Linked DNA regions of Geomonas sp. RF6. Each later gene encodes a partner of the first gene's protein in a complex. Links are inferred from orthologs where the notes say so. Each region holds a gene or a part of one and is shown in the gene's direction. Other genes may lie near its edges.

Region 1 (9,074 bases):
AGCTGAACGTGGTGGTGGACAGCCTCGACTTCGGCAGCCAGGTGGCCGAGATGCTGGGAAACGACCTGCGCACGGCGAAGCGAATAGCTCTCCACGAACATGAAAAGAGAGGGTACCTGGTGCGGACCCTCGAGCGGCTCTTCACCCCGGTGAGCTGGTTTCTCTGAGTGAAAATGTACATGTAGGCTGGGATAAGCCGGCAGCCGTTCCCGGCATTTGCCGGCGACTTCACCGACAGGTTCCACTCCGCCAAAATCCCCCCTGTCCCCCCTTCGCAAAGGGGGGAACGTGAGATCCCCTGGCGGTGCTTCCTTGGAAGACACTACGGCTCCACCGGAAGTATGAGACTAGATCTTTGCAGCAGCACCTATCTGAAAAGAGAGATTGGAAGTTTTGATGATTACAGAAGAAACGCTGAAGCGGCTGGAATTTGACAGAGTACTTGAAAAAGCGGCGGTATTTGCTCACTGCGACGCCTCACATGATGGAGTCCTGAGGATCAGGCCGATGAGGGCCCGGGAGGAGATGGAACGCTCCTATGGCCTCGTGCAGGAGATCCGCACCCTCTCAAGACTCGGCATCTCGCTCAAACTCTCGGCATTCGCCGACCTCTCCCGGCAGCTGCGCAACGTGCGCCCGGCTGGGGCGGTTCTCTCCCCCCTGGAACTGCAGCTTTTCATCCCCACCCTGCGCGTCATGGGCGCGATCTCCTCGCAGCTCGCCTTCAGGACGGACATCCCGCTTCTCAAAGAAGCCGCCGGCTCCATCACGGGATTCCCGGACATCCTGAACCCGCTGGAGCACACGGTGAATTCGGAGGGTGAGATCCTGGACACTGCGTCGCGCCTCCTCGCGGAGCTGCGCGCGAAGAAGAAGGGGCTGACCCAGCGGATCCAGAAGCGCCTGGAGGAGATCGTGCGGGAGCGTCACACCGCGATCTTCCTGCAGGACGACTTCATCACCCAGAGGTCCGGCCGCTGGGTAATTCCCGTGCGCATGGACTCGAAGGGGATGGTGCCCGGGGTGGTGCACGCCGTCTCCAACTCGGGGGAGACCGCGTTCATGGAGCCGCTGGAGATCATCGGGCTGGCCAACGAGCTGGAGAACCTCGCCGCCGACGAGCGTGCGGAGGAGATCCGCATCATCCGGCAACTCTGCAACTGGATCAGGGAAGACGCGGAGGCGATACAGGAACAGCTGAATGCCCTCATCCAGCTCGACATCCTGAACTGCATCGCGGCGCTCAGCGATCTCTTGAAATGCGAGACGCCGCTCCTCGACTCGAACACCAAGGTCCTCCTCCGGGGGGCGCGCCACCCGATCCTCACCCTTATGGGGAAAGAGGTGGTTCCCCTCGACCTCGAGCTCGATCCGGAGCGCCGCGTCATGGTCATCACCGGCCCCAACACCGGCGGGAAGACGATCGCGCTGAAGACCGCCGGGCTCCTTTGCCTGATGGCGCTTTGCGGCATGCCGGTCCCGGCCCACGACGGCTCCATCCTCCCCCATATCGACGACATCCTGGTGGACATCGGCGATGAGCAGTCGATCGAGGAGAGCCTGTCGACCTTCTCCGCACACATCTCCAAGATCTCATCCATCCTCACCGGCGCCAACGCCCGCAGTCTGGTTCTTTTGGACGAGCTCGGGACCGGCACCGAGCCCGGGCAGGGGGCGGCCATTGCCTGCGCGGTCCTCTCCGAGCTGAAGGGGAAGGGTGCGCTGGTGATCGCCACCACCCACCTCACCCAGATCATCGGCTTCGTGCAGCGCGACTCCGGAATGGTGAACGCGGCAATGGCCTTCGACCGCGAGCGGCTCACTCCCCTTTTCCGCCTCAAGCTCGGCGAGCCGGGGGAATCACACGCACTGGAGATCGCCCGGCGCTACGGCCTGCCGGAGCGGGTCGTCAATCACGCCCGCGAGATGCTCGGCACCATGGAAGCGGATTTCCACGCCCTTCTCGCCGAGCTAAAGAAAAAGAGCTATGAGGTCGATGAAACACTCAACGACCTCGCACAACGCGAAGAGGAGCTCAAAAGAAGGGAAGAGCGGGCACAGGCACGCCTCGAAGAGGCGCAGGCGCAGCTCAAGGGGGCACGCGAGCAGGGGCTTCAGGAGGCAAAGGAAGTCATCCAGCGCGCCCGGCGTGAGGTGGCGGCCATCCTTGAGGAGGCGCGCCGGGAGAAGGGGCGCCAGGCCAGGGAACTCCTGGAACAGAAAGAGGCGGAGGTGGAGCAAAAGCTCGCCGAGCTCCGTCCTCCCGAGGAGCGGCCGGCTCAGATCGAGCCGGGAAAAGTCGTCTTCGTGAAGCCCTTGAATCTCGACGCCCGCATCGTCTCCGTCAATCCCGGTCAGGAAAAAGCCCGGGTACGGGCCGGCAGCATGGAGCTCGAGGTGGCCTTCTCGGCGCTCTTGCAGCCGAAGGGGAAGGAGCCGAAACCGCGCCAGAAGAGGGTGCAGGAAGAGGAGCGACCCGAGCCGGCGGCGGAGATCAACCTGATCGGCCTCCGGGTCGAGGAGGCGCTGGCGCGGCTGGAGCCTTTTCTCGACCGGGCGGCGCGCGACCGGGTTCCGGAGATCAGGATCGTGCACGGCAAGGGGACCGGCGCCCTGATGAACGGGGTGCGGGGCTACCTCGACGGCCACCCCCTCGTGGCAGCCTTCAGGACCGGAGAGCGCTTCGAAGGGGGAGACGGGGTCACCATGGTCACGTTGCGCTAAAGAAGATGTGAAGGAGCAGGTGATGATCGTCTCGATGATAGCGGCAGTTGCGGAAAACGGCGTAATAGGCGGGCACGGGGAGCTGCCCTGGCACATCCCCGCTGAGCTGGCGCGCTTTCGGGAGATCACCCTAGGGCACACGGTCGTTATGGGGAGAAAGACCTTCGAGTCGATCGGCCGCCCCCTCCCCGGCCGCCGCACCATAGTCCTCTCCAGAAGCGCCCCTCCCCCGCCGGAGGGGTACCACCTGGCGCGTACGCTGAAGGAAGCGCTCGAGCTCGCCCAGGGGGAAGAAGAGCTTTTCATCTGCGGCGGCGAGGAGGTCTTTCGCGAGGCGATGCAGATCGCGCAGAGGATCTACCTGACGCGTGTACACGGCAGCTTTGAAGGGGACGTGCGCTTTCCGGAAATACCGGAAAGTTTCGTGGAGGTCGCGCGGGAGGAGATTCCCGGCGCCTCACCCTCCTGCACCCTGATCCACTATGAAAAGGTTGAGCCTGCGGAGCCGAGCGTGGCTGCGAAGGAGTTCCAGCAAAAGGGAGTGGTTGCCCTGCAGCGCGGCCTCTTCCACCTCGCCCGGCGCTGCCTCGAGCAGGCGATGTCGCTGAACGAGACGGCGGAGACCGCTTCTCACCTGGCGCTGAGTATCGCGAAGAGCTGCCGCGACTTTCCGAGGGCGTTGCGCCTTGCCGAGGAGGCCGTCTCCCGGGAGCCGGAAAACCTGGAGCACTACCTGAACCTCGGACGGGTGCAGATCCTCGCCGGCGCGAAGGAGCAGGGGCTGAGCACGCTGCGCAGCGGCGTCCAGCATGGCGGAGGCCCCGAATTCTTCGCGGAGCTGGAGCAGTACGGCAAGAGGCGCGTGCCGCCGATCCGTTCGCTGCCGCGCAGCCACCCCCTCAACAAGTTCCTCGGCAGGATCCTCGCCCGGATGGGGCTGCGCTAAGGACGCAGCCCCCCGTCGCACCCGTCAATGTGTAATGTAGGCCGGGATAAGCCGCAGGCGTTCCCGGCATTTCTGTCGCCAAGTCAGGATAGCAGATGGAACTGCCGGCAAAGAATAAACACGGTTCTTCCGCAATTCCGGGGACAAGATTAAGCTGAGCTGTCGGCAGCGCGTCCCTCCCCTTTCAAGGGGGAGGACAGGAGGGGGATGGGGGTCGGTGGTCGCCAAACCTACCCCATCCCCACCCTGTCCCTCCCCTTGAAAGGGAGGGGACGCCTAGGCTCCTGTCCTACTAAAGGCACCGGTTGAGCCCACGCAAAGGGGGTGAGTAAGGCCCCTATCAATCAGCCGCACCTTTCTACCCATTGACTGCACCGCTTCGCGGATGCTACTTTCTCCCATGCGAAAAACCGCCTGCGAAGCGATCGTACTGCGAATCACCGACTACGGCGAGGCCGACCGGATCGTCTCCTTCTTCACCCGCGAAGAAGGACGCCTCTCCGGCATCGCCCGCGGCGCCAAACGCAGCCGCCGCCGCTTCGGCGGCGCACTGGAGCCCTTCGCCCACCTCGGACTGCAGCTAAAGATCCCCTACTCCGGCCTCACCTCCATCGAAAGCGCGGACGTGGTCACCATCCACCCCGGCATCAGGGTCGACCTCTCCCAGATCGGCTGCGCGGCCTACGCCTGCGAACTGGTGGAGCGCTTCACCCCCGAGGGGGAGGCGAATCCGCGCCTCTTCCGGCTCCTCTCCAGCTACCTGGAACGCCTCGACAGCGCCCCCCCCTCCCCTTCCGACCGCCGCCTCTTTACCGTCAACTTCCTGAAGATCCTCGGCTATCAGCCTCCGCTGGAGAATGCCCCGATCTCGCCTGAGACCGCAACGATCCTCGCACGCGCCATGAGGGCGGGGTCGTTCGGCTCGATCCACTTTCCCGATGCGGCGCTTCACGAGGCGGACCGGCTCCTCGACCCCGCCGTCGCCGCCCACCTCGATCGTCCCCTGAAGTCCCTCGCCTTCCTCAGGGAATGCAGCACGCTTTAAAGTCGCAAAAGAATTGACCTGCACCGCTTTGAACGGTAGAATCCCGCCTTTGACCACGGCGGACCGCGGAGGTCTAAAAGAGGTAGTCCATGCAGCAGTCTGACCTGAGAAAATTGCCCCCCCAGAGCATCGAGGCGGAGATGTCCATCCTCGGCGGTATTCTCGTCGACAACGAGGCGATCAACCGCGCGCTGGAGATCCTCACCCCCGAAGACCTGTACCGCGAGTCGCACAGAAAGATCATGCGGGCCATGATCGACCTGAACGAGCGGGGGGAGCCGTGCGACCTCATTACCCTCACCACGATCCTGAAGAAGAAGGGTGAGCTGGAGGAGGTCGGCGGGGGAGCATACCTGGCGACGCTGGTCGACTTCGTCCCCATGGCGTCGAACATCCAGTACTACTGCAAGATCGTGAAGGAAAAGTGCGTCACGAGGAAGCTCATCACCGCCGCCACCGACATCGTCACCAAGGGGTTCGAGGACCAGGTGGACGTGGAGGAGCTCCTCGACGGCGCGCAGAAGGTCATCTTCGAGATCTCGGAAAACAAGATCCGCCCGGCGTACTTCCAGGTGCGCGACGTCCTCAAAGACGCCATGAGGAACATCGAGCTCCTCTACGAAAAGAAGGAGGCGGTCACCGGCGTTCCGACCGGCTACCACGACCTCGACAAGATGACCGCGGGGTTCCATGCCGGCGACCTCGTCATCATCGCCGGGCGCCCCGCCATGGGGAAGACGACCTTTGCCCTCAATGTCGCACAGTACGCGGCGGTCGAGGCGCAGCAGCGCCACCCGGCGGCGATCTGGTCGCTGGAGATGAGCAAGGAGCAGCTCGTGGAGAGGCTTCTCTGTTCCCAGGCCCGCGTCGATCTCAGCCGGCTCAAGACCGGAAACCTGCAGGAAAACGACTGGCCCAAGCTGGCGAAGGCGGCGGGATCCTTGCACGACTCGAAGATCTTCATCGACGACACCGCATCCATTTCCATCCTGGAGCTCCGCTCCAAGGCTCGGCGACTGAAGGCGGAGCACGACATCGGCCTCATCGTCATCGACTACCTGCAGCTCATGCGCGGCGGAGCGAACCCCGAATCGCGCCAGCAGGAGATCTCGGAAATCTCGCGCTCCCTGAAAGGGCTTGCCAAAGAGCTGGAGATCCCGGTTATCGCACTCTCCCAGCTGAACCGCGGACTGGAGCAGCGCTCCGACAAGCGCCCGATGATGAGCGACCTCAGGGAGTCCGGCGCCATCGAGCAGGACGCGGACATCATCATGTTCGTGTACCGCGGCGAGGTGTACGACAAGGAAAACGAGGAGCTGAAGGGGAAGGCGGAAGTCATCATCGGCAAGCACAGGAGCGGCCCGATCGGCACCGTCGACCTCGCCTTCCGTGGCGAGTGGACCCGATTCGAAAACCTGGCGCGCGAGGACTACTGATCCCGCCACCATTCTGAGGAAGCATCGGGGGAGTTCTTCCCCCCTCCCTTGACGGGAGGGGGCCAGGGGGTGGGTGAAGCTGCCATCTCCTGAACTGGTCGCACCTTCCCCCCCACCCTGTCCCTCCCCCGCATGGGGGGAGGGGACGTTTTAGCGACTCTGCCGGAATACTCCGGAAGAACTAGTTATAAAGGCGCGTGTGAGGCAGGGCCGATCTGCCGAAACACGAGTCCCTGGACAAAGGAACCGGATGCAGCGCCTGGCGGCGCCACTCCGATCCTCGCTATGCCCTCCTGAAGGATGGGATATGCGGTAACTGAGCTTCAATTCAATGTGAAAGAGAGGGATCAACCAATGACACAATTCAATGCTCTGAGAGAGCTCCCGGTACCGGCCGGCTTCGGCAAGGGAGACGTCCTTTTCCTGTGCGGGGAGCTGTTCGGCCGTGGCTATGCAAACGGCATCGTTGACGAGGCCCGCGACAAGGGGATGACCATCATCGGGATCACCGTGGGGAGGCACGATACGGACGGGAAGCTGCGCGCCCTGACGGACGAGGAGCTGCGCCTTGCCGAAGAGAACCTCGGCGGCAAGATCATCAACATTCCGCTGGAGGCTGGGTTCGACATGGAGCCGTGCAGCGACGGCGTCTCCATCGTGGACAAGCTGAAAGGGGTGAAGCCGGACGACTGGAGCTCGGTGAACCTGCCGAAAGAGGAGATCGAGTACGCAAGAAACCGCGGCACGCAGAGGTTCAAGGAGAACCTCTCGACCGTCATCGCGGAGCTCGAAGGGCTCATCCCTGAAAAGACGAACGTGCTGGTGGTGCACACCATGGCGGGTGGGATCCCGCGCACCCGCGTCTTCATGCCGATCCTGAACAGGCTCTTCAAGGGCGCCGGCGAGCGCTTCCTCTCCTCCGAGGCCTTCTGGGGTTCGGACCTCGGGGAACTGTGCCGCGTGAGCTTCGACGAAGTCACCGCCGACACCTACAGCTACCTCATCGAGGCGACCGCGTCGCTGCGCGAGAAGCACTCCGTCCGCTACGCCGCATTCGGCTATCACGGCTGCGAGGTCCTCGTGGACGGGAAATACACCTGGCAGTCCTACACCCCCTACCTGCAGGGGTGGGCGAAGATTCGTCTCGAGGACGTGGCGGCTGCCGCGTGGGAAAAAGGGATCAAGGCGAGCGTGTACAACTGCCCGGAGATCCAGACGAATTCCAGCGCCCTCTTCCTCGGCGTGGAGCTCTCCCTCTACCCCCTCCTCGACTCGCTGAAGCAGGAAGGGCTCGAGGAGCTGCGCGCCGAGTGCCAGGAGCTCCTGCAGGACGGAGAGACGCTGGAGTCCGTGGTGGAGAAGGCGAATGCCTATCTCTCCTCGCCGCTCGTCACCGCGACGCGCGACTTCGCAAGCTGGCCGCAGCACAACTCCCCTGAGCAGCAGGAGTTCATGCTCGACTGCTCCGCGCAGCTTCTGGCGATGAACAAAAGCCCGAAAGACATCGTGTGCGCAGTCCTCTCCCGCGGCGTGTTCCAGGGAGTCGGCTACCTCATGTTCAACTCCTCCTGGGAGCCGAAGGCGCCGGTCTTCTGGCTCAACCACGACATCATTGCAAAGGCGCTGGCAACGAAGAAGTAGAGGCTGGCAGCGGGACACCATGGGGGGAGGGCAGCGCAGGCCGCGCCCTCCCCTTTCCGTTTAAGGTGGTCGCAGATGGCGCGCGGCCTCCAAGGAGGAGCGTCCCCCTCACGTCCCCTCCCTTTCAAGGGGAGGGACAGGGTGGGGATGGGGTTCAGCTTGAGGCAGATACAAAAATTAACACGCAGGGGATCTGAATGACGGTAAAAGTGCTGGTGGTGGACGATGTGAGCATGTTCGTGGAGTTGCAGAAGGACTTCCTGCAGGCTTCCGCGGCGACCATATTCACGGCCAGGGATGGTGCAGAGGCGCTGCGGGTAGCGAAGAGGGAGCGTCCGGACCTGATATTCATGGACCTGCACATGCCGGTCATGAACGGCGCGGAGTCGTGCGCCGCCATCAAGAGCGACCCGATGCTGCGGGGCACCCGGGTGGTGCTCATCACCTCGGAGGGGAAGGATAAGGACAAGGCGGTCTGCATGGCCGCCGGATGCGACGGGTTTCTGACGAAGCCGCTGGACAAGGAGATCTTCATGGAGATGGCCCGCCAGCTCCTCCCCGCCGTCGACAGGCGGGGGAAGCGGCTAAATTGCCGCATGAAGGCTAATTTCCGCATCTTCGGGCTGACGCTCTCCGGGCACATCCTCGACATCAGCGACAACGGCGCCTATCTGGCGACGTCACACGAGCTGGAGAAGAACGTTCTGCTGGAGATGGTCTTTCCCCTCCCCGATCCCGACGGTGCCATCATTCAGACCAAAGGAAGAGTTGCCTGGCTCAATACTTCGAAGAACCGGCATAAGCACTCACAGCAGGAAGGAGTGGGGATCGAGTTCACCGACCTCTCCCCGGAGTGCGCCCGCGCCCTCGCCCGCTATATCAAGCGCCAGACGATCTAGCGCACCAGCTTCGAAAGCTTCTTGAACTCGTCGGTCCCGGAGGTCCGCAGCAACTGGAAAAGGACGGCCTCCGTCGTGGTGAGGACCGCACCGGCTGCGGCGAGCGTCTTCAGGGCCGTCTTCCAGTTCTCCTTGCGCCGGCTCAGCACCGCGTCGGTCACCACATGGACGACGTACCCGTCATCCAGGAGTTCCAGCACGGTTTGCAGCACGCAGACGTGGGTCTCCATCCCCGTGACAATGACCTGAGGGCGCTTCAGCCGCGCGAGCTCATCTGGAAAGGTCTCGCAACCGCAGCAGCTGAAGGTCATCTTCTCCATCGCCGCCGCCGGCAGCTTCTCCTTCAGCTCCGGTATCGTCTCTCCCAGCCCCTTGACGTACTG
Region 2 (9,122 bases), 790 kb from region 1 along the record:
AAATACCCCAATATCACGGAGCGGTATTTTGCGGCGAAAGGGGTGCAGGTGGAGCTCATCAAGCTGTACGGTTCGATCGAGCTCGCCCCGCTGGTCGGACTCTCCGAGCGCATCGTCGACCTCGTCTCCACCGGGGAGACGCTGAAGCAGAACGGGCTGGTGGAGGTGGAGACGATAGCCGAGATCACCTGCCGCCTCATCGTGAACCGCGCCAGCATGAAGACAAAGCACGAGCGGATCACCCGGATCATCGAAGGGCTGGAGAAGTATATCTAGCGAACCAAGGACCCCATCCCCACCCTGTCCCTCCCCTTGAAAGGGAGGGGACGTCTGGGCACCTGCACTCTGAGGGTGAGAAGAGGGGGGGCGGTAGTCGGGAAGTGCCCCAAAACCTGTGTGAGGTGATGTGATGCAATTTCTTGATATAAGGGAGCCGGATTTTCAGGAGAGATTCGACGCCATCGTGGCCCGCGGCGAAGAGGTGGACCGCGAGGTCGAGGGTGTCGTTCTCTCCATCATCAACGACGTCCGCGCCCGCGGCGACGAGGCGGTACTGGAGTACACCCGGCGCTTCGACCGGCTGGAGTGCTCTGCCGCTTCTCTGGAGGTGAGCGCTGCCGAGATCGACGCGGCCTTCGCCGCGGTCGATCCGGCGGAGATCGCGGCGCTGAAGCTCGCGGCGCAGCGGGTTGCCGCCTTCCACGAAAAGCAGAAACAGCAGAGCTGGCTCTCCACGGAGGAGCCGGACATCATGCTGGGGCAGAAGGTCACCCCTCTTACCCGCGTCGGCATCTACGTCCCCGGCGGAAAGGCAAGCTACCCCTCCAGCGTCATCATGAACGCCGTCCCCGCGAAGGTGGCGGGGGTAAAAGAGATCATCATGGTGGCACCCACACCCGGCGGCGAGGTCAATCCGCACGTCCTGGTGGCGGCGAAGCTTTCCGGCGTCGACCGCGTCTTCCGCATCGGCGGCGCGCAGGCCGTTGCCGCGCTCGCGTACGGGACGGCCACCATCCCGCAGGTGGACAAGATCACCGGCCCGGGGAACATCTACGTCGCTACCGCGAAGAAGCTCGTATTCGGGCGCGTCGGCATCGACATGATCGCGGGCCCAAGCGAGATCCTCGTCATAAACGACGGGAGCGGCAACCCGGCCCACATCGCGGCGGACCTCCTCTCCCAGGCGGAGCACGACGAGCTTGCCTCTTCGGTCCTCATCACCACCGATCGCGCGTTCGGCGAGCGGGTGGCGGAGGAAGTGGAGCGCCAGCTGCAGGTTCTATCACGCCAGGCAATCGCGCGCAAATCGTGGGAGTCGTTCGGGGTCATTGTCGTTGCCGGGACGATCGGGGAGGCCGTCGCCTTCTCCAACCGCCTTGCCCCGGAGCACCTGGAACTCGCGGTCGATCACCCTTTCGACCTTCTTCCTTCCATCACCAATGCGGGCGCCATCTTCCTCGGGCATTACACCCCGGAGGCATCGGGAGACTACCTCGCCGGCCCCAATCACACCCTGCCCACCGGCGGCACCGCCCGGTTCTTCTCTCCGCTCTCCGTTGACGACTTCGTGAAGAAGAGCTCCATCATCCACTTCTCTAAAGAGGGGCTCAACAGGCTCGGGCGCGAGATCGTGAGGATCGCGGATCTCGAGGGGCTTGAGGCGCACGCGAAGTCGGTAAGCATCCGGCTCGGCGAGTAACCTATCCTCCTCCGGGAGGAGAGGATCACCTATTCACCACCTGCGTCGCGGCGAAGCCGGTGGGATTTCGATTTTTCAGAGGAGGAAGCCATGTCCAGAAAAGCCGTTATCGAGCGGGTCACCAAGGAGACCCAGATCAAGCTCTGTCTCTCCATCGACGGGAAGGGGGAGACGCGCATCTGCACTTCCGTCCCGTTCCTGGACCACATGCTCGATCTCTTCGCGCGTCACGGCCTTTTCGATCTCAACGTGGAGGCGAGCGGCGACATCGAGATCGACTTCCATCATGTGACCGAGGATGTGGGGATCGTTCTCGGCTCGGCGATGAAGGAGGCGGTCGGCGACAAGTGCGGCATCCGTCGCTACGGGCACGCGGTGGTTCCCATGGACGAGACGCTGGCAAGCGTGACGGTCGACCTCTCCGGCAGGCCGTACCTCGTCTACAATGCACAGCTTCCGAAGGTGAAGATCGGCGACTTCGACGTCGAGCTGGTGCGCGAGTTCATGCAGGGGTTCGTCAACAGCTGCGGCGCCAACGTCCACGTGAACGTCATGTACGGCGACAACGTGCATCACATCGTGGAGGCCTGCTTCAAGGCCTTCGCCCGCGCGCTCGACCAGGCAACCCAGATGGACCCCCGCATCGAAGGGGTCATGTCCACCAAGGGGAAGCTGTAAGGCGCAAAGCGCAGCAGGCTCACGCCTCGCTGCCCGCATTCATCCCCGGCAGGAGCCCTCGCGTCCCCTCCCTTTCAAGGGGAGGGACAGGGTGGGGATGGGGTCAGTCCACACGTTCCACAGAACAAACGCGCACTCTCACGTGCTGCTCTGGAAGGTCTCATATGATAGCAATAATCGATTACGGCATGGGCAATCTGCGGTCGGTGCAGAAGGGTTTTGAAAAGGTCGGCTATGAAGCGGTCGTCACCTCCGATCCGAAGACCCTTCTGGAGGCGGAGCGGGTGGTGCTCCCCGGCGTGGGGGCGTTCCGCGACTGCATGAACAACCTTGAGCAGGCGGGGTTCGTGGAGCCGATCCTCAGGGTGATCAAGGAGGGACGCCCCTTCCTCGGGATCTGCCTCGGCCTGCAGCTCCTCTTCACCGAGAGCGAGGAGTTCGGCACCCACAAGGGGCTCGACGTTATTCCCGGGAAGGTCGTGCGTTTCGAGGACGGGATGGAAGAGGGCGGCGAGCAGCTCAAGGTGCCGCACATGGGGTGGAACCAGCTGGCGGTGAAGCGCGAGGCTCCGGTATTCCAGGGGATCGGCGATGGTACGAACGTGTATTTCGTGCACTCCTACTACGTGAAGCCTGAGGACGAGAATGTGGTGGCGGCGACGACCACCTATGGCGTCGAGTTTTGCTCCGCCATCTGGCGCGACAACGTCATGGCCACACAGTTCCACCCGGAGAAGTCGCAGGAGATGGGTCTGGCGATGCTGAGGAATTTTGCCCAGATGAAGTAGGACCCGGCCCGACAGGTCGCGCCGAATTTTTAGAAGTGGAGATGACATGATCGTAATTCCCGCAATAGATCTGAAGGGTGGCCAGTGCGTCCGGCTGGAGCAGGGGCTCATGGAGAAGGACACCGTCTTTAACGACAACCCCGGCGCGCAGGCCGCCGAGTGGCAGCGTCAGGGGGGGGAGCTCCTGCACATCGTCGACCTCGACGGCGCCTTCGCAGGGGAGCCGCGCAACCGCAGCGCCATCGAGTCGATCGTGAGCTCCGTCACCATTCCCACCCAGCTCGGCGGCGGGATCAGGGACATCGCCACGGTGGAGGCATACCTCTCTCTCGGGATCAGTCGGGTCATCATCGGGACGGCGGCACAGAGAAACCCCGAGTTCGTGAAGGAGGCGTGCGAGCGCTTCCCGGGGCAGATCGTGGTGGGGATCGACGCAAAGAACGGCATGGTCGCGGTGCAGGGTTGGGCCGAGGTCACCGGGACTACCGCCGTCGATCTGGCGCGCCAGCTGGAGGGTTACGGCGTGAGCGCCATCATCTATACAGACATCAGCCGCGACGGCATGATGCAGGGGCCGAACCTGCAGGCGACGCGGGCGCTCGCGGAAGCGATCAGCATCCCGGTCATCGCCTCCGGCGGCCTCTCCTCGCTGAAGGACATCGAGAACCTCATGTCGATCGAGCAGTACGGCGTCACCGGCGTCATCACCGGAAAGGCGATCTACAGCGGCGCCATCAAGCTCGCCGAGGCGATCGCGCTGACGAAGGGGCAGAAGTAGCACGGAGACGGCATCCCCATTCTTCAGTCGCGCTGGCATGTAGGCCGGAATAAGCGCAAGCGTTTCCGGCATTTGCTGGTTGCGGCTGCGTCTGTGGTGGACCGCCGGGAACGCCTGGCGGCTTATCCCGGCCTACATTTTCCCCTGCGTCCCCTCCCTTTCAAGGGGAGGGACAGGGTGGGGATGGGGTTGAAGCTGGGGACCGGTGGTGGCAACGGAATGGTTTCGCGGGAAGAACGTAGATTGAAGCAACAGGAGAGTAGCAGATGCTGACCAAAAGGATTATTCCCTGCCTCGATGTGAAGGGTGGGCGCGTGGTGAAAGGGGTCCAGTTCCTCGGGCTGAGGGACGCCGGTGACCCGGTAGAGATTGCCGAGCTGTACGACGCCCAGGGCGCAGACGAGCTCACCTTCCTCGACATCACCGCTTCCTCCGATGCCCGGGACATCATCATCGACGTGGTGCGCCGCACCGCCGAGCGCGTCTTCATGCCGCTCACGGTCGGTGGCGGCGTGCGCGTGGTGGAGGACATCCGGCGACTTCTGAACGCCGGCGCCGACAAGGTCTCGATCAACACCGCGGCGGTGCATCGCCCGGAGTTCGTGAACGAGGCGGCGGAGAAGTTCGGGTCGCAGTGCACCGTCGTCGCCATCGACGCGAGGAGCAGGGCAGGGGGTGGCTGGGAGGTGTACACCCACGGCGGGCGCAACCCGACCGGCCTCGACGCAGTTGAGTGGGCAGTGCGCATGGAGCAACTCGGCGCGGGAGAGATCCTTCTTACCAGCATGGACCGGGACGGCACGAAGGACGGCTACGATCTGCCCCTGACCCGCGCGGTGGTCGATGCGGTGAACATCCCGGTGATAGCCTCCGGCGGCGTGGGTAACCTCTCCCACCTCTACGACGGCTTCACCGACGGCGGGGCCAGTGCGTGCCTCGCGGCCTCCATCTTCCACTACCGGGAGCACACCATCGAAGAGGCGAAGAGCTACCTGCGCGACCGCGGCGTCGCGGTGCGGCTCTAGGAGGGCGGCGTGAGCGATTCGAGCGAGATCATCAGCGCGGTGTACCGCGTCATCCAGGAGCGGAAGGCAAACCCGACGGAGAAGTCGTATACCGCAAGCCTCATGGCGAAGGGGATCGACAAGATCCTCAAGAAGGTAGGGGAAGAGGCGACGGAGGTCGTCATCGCCGGAAAGGGAGGGTCGCGCGAAGAGATCGTGTACGAGACAGCCGACCTCATCTTTCACAACCTGGTCCTTCTCGGGTACTACGACATCGACCCGGAAGAGGTGTACGCGGAGCTGCGGCGCCGCTTCGGGCTCTCCGGGATCGAGGAGAAGGAATCGCGGGGCGCCTAGGAGTGTCGGAGTGTAAAGCACCTGACAAACATGTTGACATTTCTTACCCCCATGTTATGATGCTTTTTCCTTGAAAAATGTCTGCCGGCCCGACAAACCCACAAAGTAGTAAATTCCAGATACAGAAGGGGGGGGAATATGAATGCCGGGAGTAAAGGTAAAAGAAACTGAGCCGTTTGAGCTGGCACTGAAGAAGTTCAAGAAGCAGTGCGAGAAAGCTGGGATCCTTTCCGAAGTGCGCAAAAGAGAGCACTACGAAAAGCCGAGCATCAAGAAGAAGAAAAAGGCCATTGCAGCGCGCAAGCGTGCACTCAAAAAACAGCGCAAGATGGTGGACTAAGAGGCCATATGCAGTTGCGTGACAGATTGGTTGCAGAGATGAAGCAAGCCATGAAAAGCCGCGATGCATTGCGGCTTTCTACTATCCGCATGGCCCTTTCCTCGGTAAAGAATCGCGAGATCGATGCAAAGCACGAGCTCAGCGACTCCGAGATCACAGATACCTTTTCCACACTGTGCAAGCAACGCAGGGAATCTATCCGGCTCTTTAAGGAAGCAGGCAGACAGGAGCTGGTGGATAAGGAGGAGGCGGAACTCGCCGTCCTTCTGGAATTCCTGCCTCAGCAGTTGAGCCGGGAAGAATTGGTGGCCCTGGTAGACAAGGCCATCGCGGAGACATCCGCAGCGGGGGGGAAGGACATGGGCAAGGTAATGAAAGCCCTCATGCCCTCCGTTTCCGGCCGTGCAGACGGTAAGCTGGTTAGCGAAGTTGTAAAGGAAAGACTAGGCTGATCTTTTTTTTTGCCCCGGGAGCGACCCTCCCGGGGTCAGCCGAATACCTTTCGTGACACGAGTGGGGGCGAATCTAGCGATTCCCCCTACTTTTACTTTGTAGCTGCCGCAAGGTGTAATGCATGATCCTTCTTGATATCCTTATCTGGGCGGTACTCCTTTTCTTCGTAGCAAAAGGTTTCAGCAAAGGGTTGGTAAGGGAGGCATGTTCACTCCTCGGGCTCGTTTCAGGCGGCTGGGCCGCCTTCAGATACTATTCCCATCTGGCCGACACGCTGCGGGTGTTCATCCGGCTCCCCCAGGGGGTCGCTCAGCCGCTCTCGTTTCTCCTCATTTTCCTCACGCTCGGCATCCTCTTCTACTTCCTCGGCCATCTGCTTACCGTTGTGTTCAAGATCATGCTGTTGGGGGGTATCAACCGGATCGGCGGGATCGCCTTCGGTTTTCTGGAGGGGGGGTTCCTGCTCTGCATGCTCCTCTACGTGGGGACGCTGGGGCCGATGCCGGAAAAGGTGAAGGGAGCGCTCTCGCGCTCGAGGACGGCGCAGGCCTTCATCGGCACCGGGGCGAGCATCGCCGCCGGGTGGGAGGCGGCGAGGGGACAGAAGCCGGTCGGTGCGGCAAAGCGATAAGGACGGCTCAAGTTGTCGATGATACCGGAAGAAAAAGTCAGGGAGGTGCGGGAACGGGCGCCGATCCTTGAGGTGATCTCCGAGTACATGAGCCTCAGGAAGTCCGGTGCCAACTACCAGGGGCTGTGCCCCTTTCACGGAGAGAAGACCCCGTCTTTCAACGTGAATCCGGCACGCGGCATCTTCCACTGCTTTGGCTGCGGCGTCGGTGGAAACGTTATCAGCTTCGTCATGCGCATGGAGGGGATGAGCTTCCCCGGCGCGGTCCGCTTCCTGGCAAAGAGGGTCGGCGTAGATATCCCGGAGCGCCCCCTGACGCGGGAGGAGAAGCGCCAGGTCGACGAGCTGGAGCTCCTCTACGGCATCAGCGAGATGGCGGCGCACTTCTATCGGCGGGTGCTGGAAAGCGACGAGGCGGGGGAAGCGGGAAGACGCTACCTGGAGCGTCGCGGGGTGGACAAGGAGACCGCAGCAGCGTATCGCATGGGGTTCGCCCCCGCAGGGTGGGACGGGCTGACGAAGTTCCTGGAGCGCAAGGGTGTGGCGCTCCCCCTTGCGGAGAAACTCGGGCTGGTGCGCAAGAGTGACGGCGGGAAGTACTACGACACCTTTCGAAACCGCCTCCTTTTCACCATCGCCGACCTGCACGGGCGCCCGATAGGTTTTGGCGGAAGGGTCATGGACGACTCCCTCCCCAAGTACATAAACTCCCCGGAGTCGCCGATCTACCACAAGAGCGAGGTCCTCTTCGGACTCGACCTCGCCAAGAAGGGGGTGCGGGAGACGGGGAGCGTGATCATCGTCGAGGGGTACTTCGATCACCTGGCGCTGTACAGGGCAGGATACACCAACGTGGTCGCCACCTGCGGCACCGCCCTCACCACGCCGCACCTGAAGGTTCTGCGCCGCTACGCCGAAAAGGTGTACACCCTCTTTGACGGCGACGAGGCCGGGCGCAAGGCGACCTTTCGCTCCATGGAGCTCTTCCTGGAGGACGGGATGCCGGCAAAGGTGGTGCAGGTGCCGGACGGGGACGATCCCGACGACTTCGTGAAGGAACGCGGGGCCGACGCCTTCGGCGAGCTTCTCGACGGGGCGCTCCCGATCTTCGAGTTCTACTACCGGGACCTCCTGAAAAGGGTCGACGCAAAAACGGTGGAGGGGAAGGTCGCCTTCATCGACGAGGTGGCGCCGCGGCTCATGAAGATGGCGAACCCGGTGGAGCGCTCCCTGTACGAGAAAGAGGTCTGTCGCGCAGTCGGCATCGACCTGCGCACCCTGCACAAGCGGATGGGGGTGACCCCGGAGCCGGTGCGGGCGCCAGTGAGGCCGGCACCGCGGCCGGTGCGGGAGAAGCCGGGGGGCGGGATCGAGGAGACACTCCTCTCCCTCATGGTGAAGTTCCCCGAGGTCGCCGAGAGGGTGGCGCAGCAGGGTGTGGAGACCCTCTTTTCACCCGCGTATGCCGAGCTTGCCGGCGACATCGTTGCACAACGAGGCCACGAGAGCATCGACGTGGCACAGGTGGTGGAAAAGGTCGCGAACCCGCAGGAGCGGGCGCGGCTTTTCTCCCTTTTTGTGGCGGATGCCCATCTGGAGGGGATCAACCCCTTGAAGGCCTTTGAGGAGTGCCGTCTCGCTCTCCAGCGCGGCGCGCTGAAAGGGGTGAAGGAGCTCGCCAGGGAACTGGCGACAGTGGAGCCGGAGTCGCCGCGCTACGCGGAGCTTCTGGCCCAGATCGACCTGTTACGTAACAAGAAATCAAAATTACCATAGATCAGTTGGTTGGCTGCTGCTTGGGTAGCTGTAACGGAGTGTCGTAAAAATGGCCAAAAAAAGCATGGATGAAGTGAAACAGCTGATCGACCTCGGGAAGGAAAAGGGTTTCCTCACCTACGAGGAGGTTAATGACCTGCTTCCTCCCGATATCGTGGACTCCGCCCAGATCGACGACGTCATGAGCATGTTCGGTGACATGGACATCGAGATCGTGGACTCCGCTCAGAAGGTGAAGATCCCCAAGATAAAGATGGATCTCGAGGAGGAGGACGAGCACGAAGGGGAGCAGGAAGAAGTCGAGTTCGAGCCGGGAACCCTCGGGCGCACCAGCGACCCGGTCCGCATGTACCTGCGCGAGATGGGCTCCGTATCGCTCCTCACCCGTGAAGGGGAGGTGGAGATCGCCAAGCGCATCGAGGTCGGCGAGCGTGACGTGGCAAGCGTCATCCTCAACACCCCGATCACGGTGAAGGAGGTCATCTCCCTGGGGGAGCGTCTCAGGAAGCTCCAGATCGCCGCGATAGAGATCAGCAAGGATGTCGAGGAGGAGGTACTGGAGGAAGGTGAGGAAGATCTCCAGGCTATGCGCCTTCTCAACATCATCGACGAAATCCA

What was found.
Region 2: the proteins of dnaB (region 1) and dnaG are in contact, whole or in part, in a crystal structure (PDB 2R6A), measured with the Geobacillus stearothermophilus proteins. The link is inferred for Geomonas sp. RF6 from one-to-one orthologs. Residues at the interface, in WP_033016901.1 of Geobacillus stearothermophilus: Ser13, Glu15, Ala16, Gln18, Glu91, Leu92, Asp94, Ala95, Val96, Pro97, Thr98, Ala99, Ala100, Asn101, Tyr104, Tyr105, Ile108; in WP_049624496.1 of Geobacillus stearothermophilus: Lys456, Leu457, Leu458, Pro459, Ala460, Asn463, Ala464, Leu467, Leu535, Leu536, Ile537, Ala538, Gln544, Glu545, Asp548, Tyr549, His552.

The regions. Positions count from the first base shown.
Region 1 is NZ_CP087999.1:3,047,540-3,056,613, reverse strand. The notes cover bases 4,058-6,977. They hold dnaB (replicative DNA helicase), read left to right. Parts: upstream 4,058-4,804; coding sequence 4,805-6,151; downstream 6,152-6,977. Other genes in these bases: LPW11_RS13155 (enoyl ACP reductase FabMG family protein), read left to right, coding at 6,506-6,977; recO (DNA repair protein RecO), read left to right, coding at 4,071-4,715. Also shown: LPW11_RS13180 (phospholipase D-like domain-containing protein), read left to right, coding at 1-167; LPW11_RS13175 (endonuclease MutS2), read left to right, coding at 397-2,724; LPW11_RS13170 (dihydrofolate reductase), read left to right, coding at 2,747-3,670; more of LPW11_RS13155, read left to right, coding at 6,978-7,792; LPW11_RS13150 (response regulator), read left to right, coding at 7,990-8,691; LPW11_RS13145 (hydrolase), read right to left, coding at 8,688-9,074. UniProt on the Escherichia coli protein: The main replicative DNA helicase, it participates in initiation and elongation during chromosome replication. Travels ahead of the DNA replisome, separating dsDNA into templates for DNA synthesis.
Region 2 is NZ_CP087999.1:2,254,430-2,263,551, forward strand. What follows is about bases 6,155-9,122. They hold dnaG (DNA primase), read left to right. Parts: upstream 6,155-6,740; coding sequence 6,741-8,504; downstream 8,505-9,122. Other genes in these bases: LPW11_RS09765 (CvpA family protein), read left to right, coding at 6,219-6,728; rpoD (RNA polymerase sigma factor RpoD), read left to right, coding at 8,554-9,122. In the rest of the region: hisG (ATP phosphoribosyltransferase), read left to right, coding at 1-276; hisD (histidinol dehydrogenase), read left to right, coding at 410-1,699; imidazoleglycerol-phosphate dehydratase HisB, read left to right, coding at 1,790-2,377; imidazole glycerol phosphate synthase subunit HisH, read left to right, coding at 2,542-3,165; hisA (1-(5-phosphoribosyl)-5-[(5-phosphoribosylamino)methylideneamino]imidazole-4-carboxamide isomerase), read left to right, coding at 3,212-3,943; imidazole glycerol phosphate synthase subunit HisF, read left to right, coding at 4,210-4,968; LPW11_RS09750 (phosphoribosyl-ATP diphosphatase), read left to right, coding at 4,978-5,304; rpsU (30S ribosomal protein S21), read left to right, coding at 5,447-5,644; LPW11_RS09760 (GatB/YqeY domain-containing protein), read left to right, coding at 5,653-6,096. UniProt on the Escherichia coli protein: RNA polymerase that catalyzes the synthesis of short RNA molecules used as primers for DNA polymerase during DNA replication.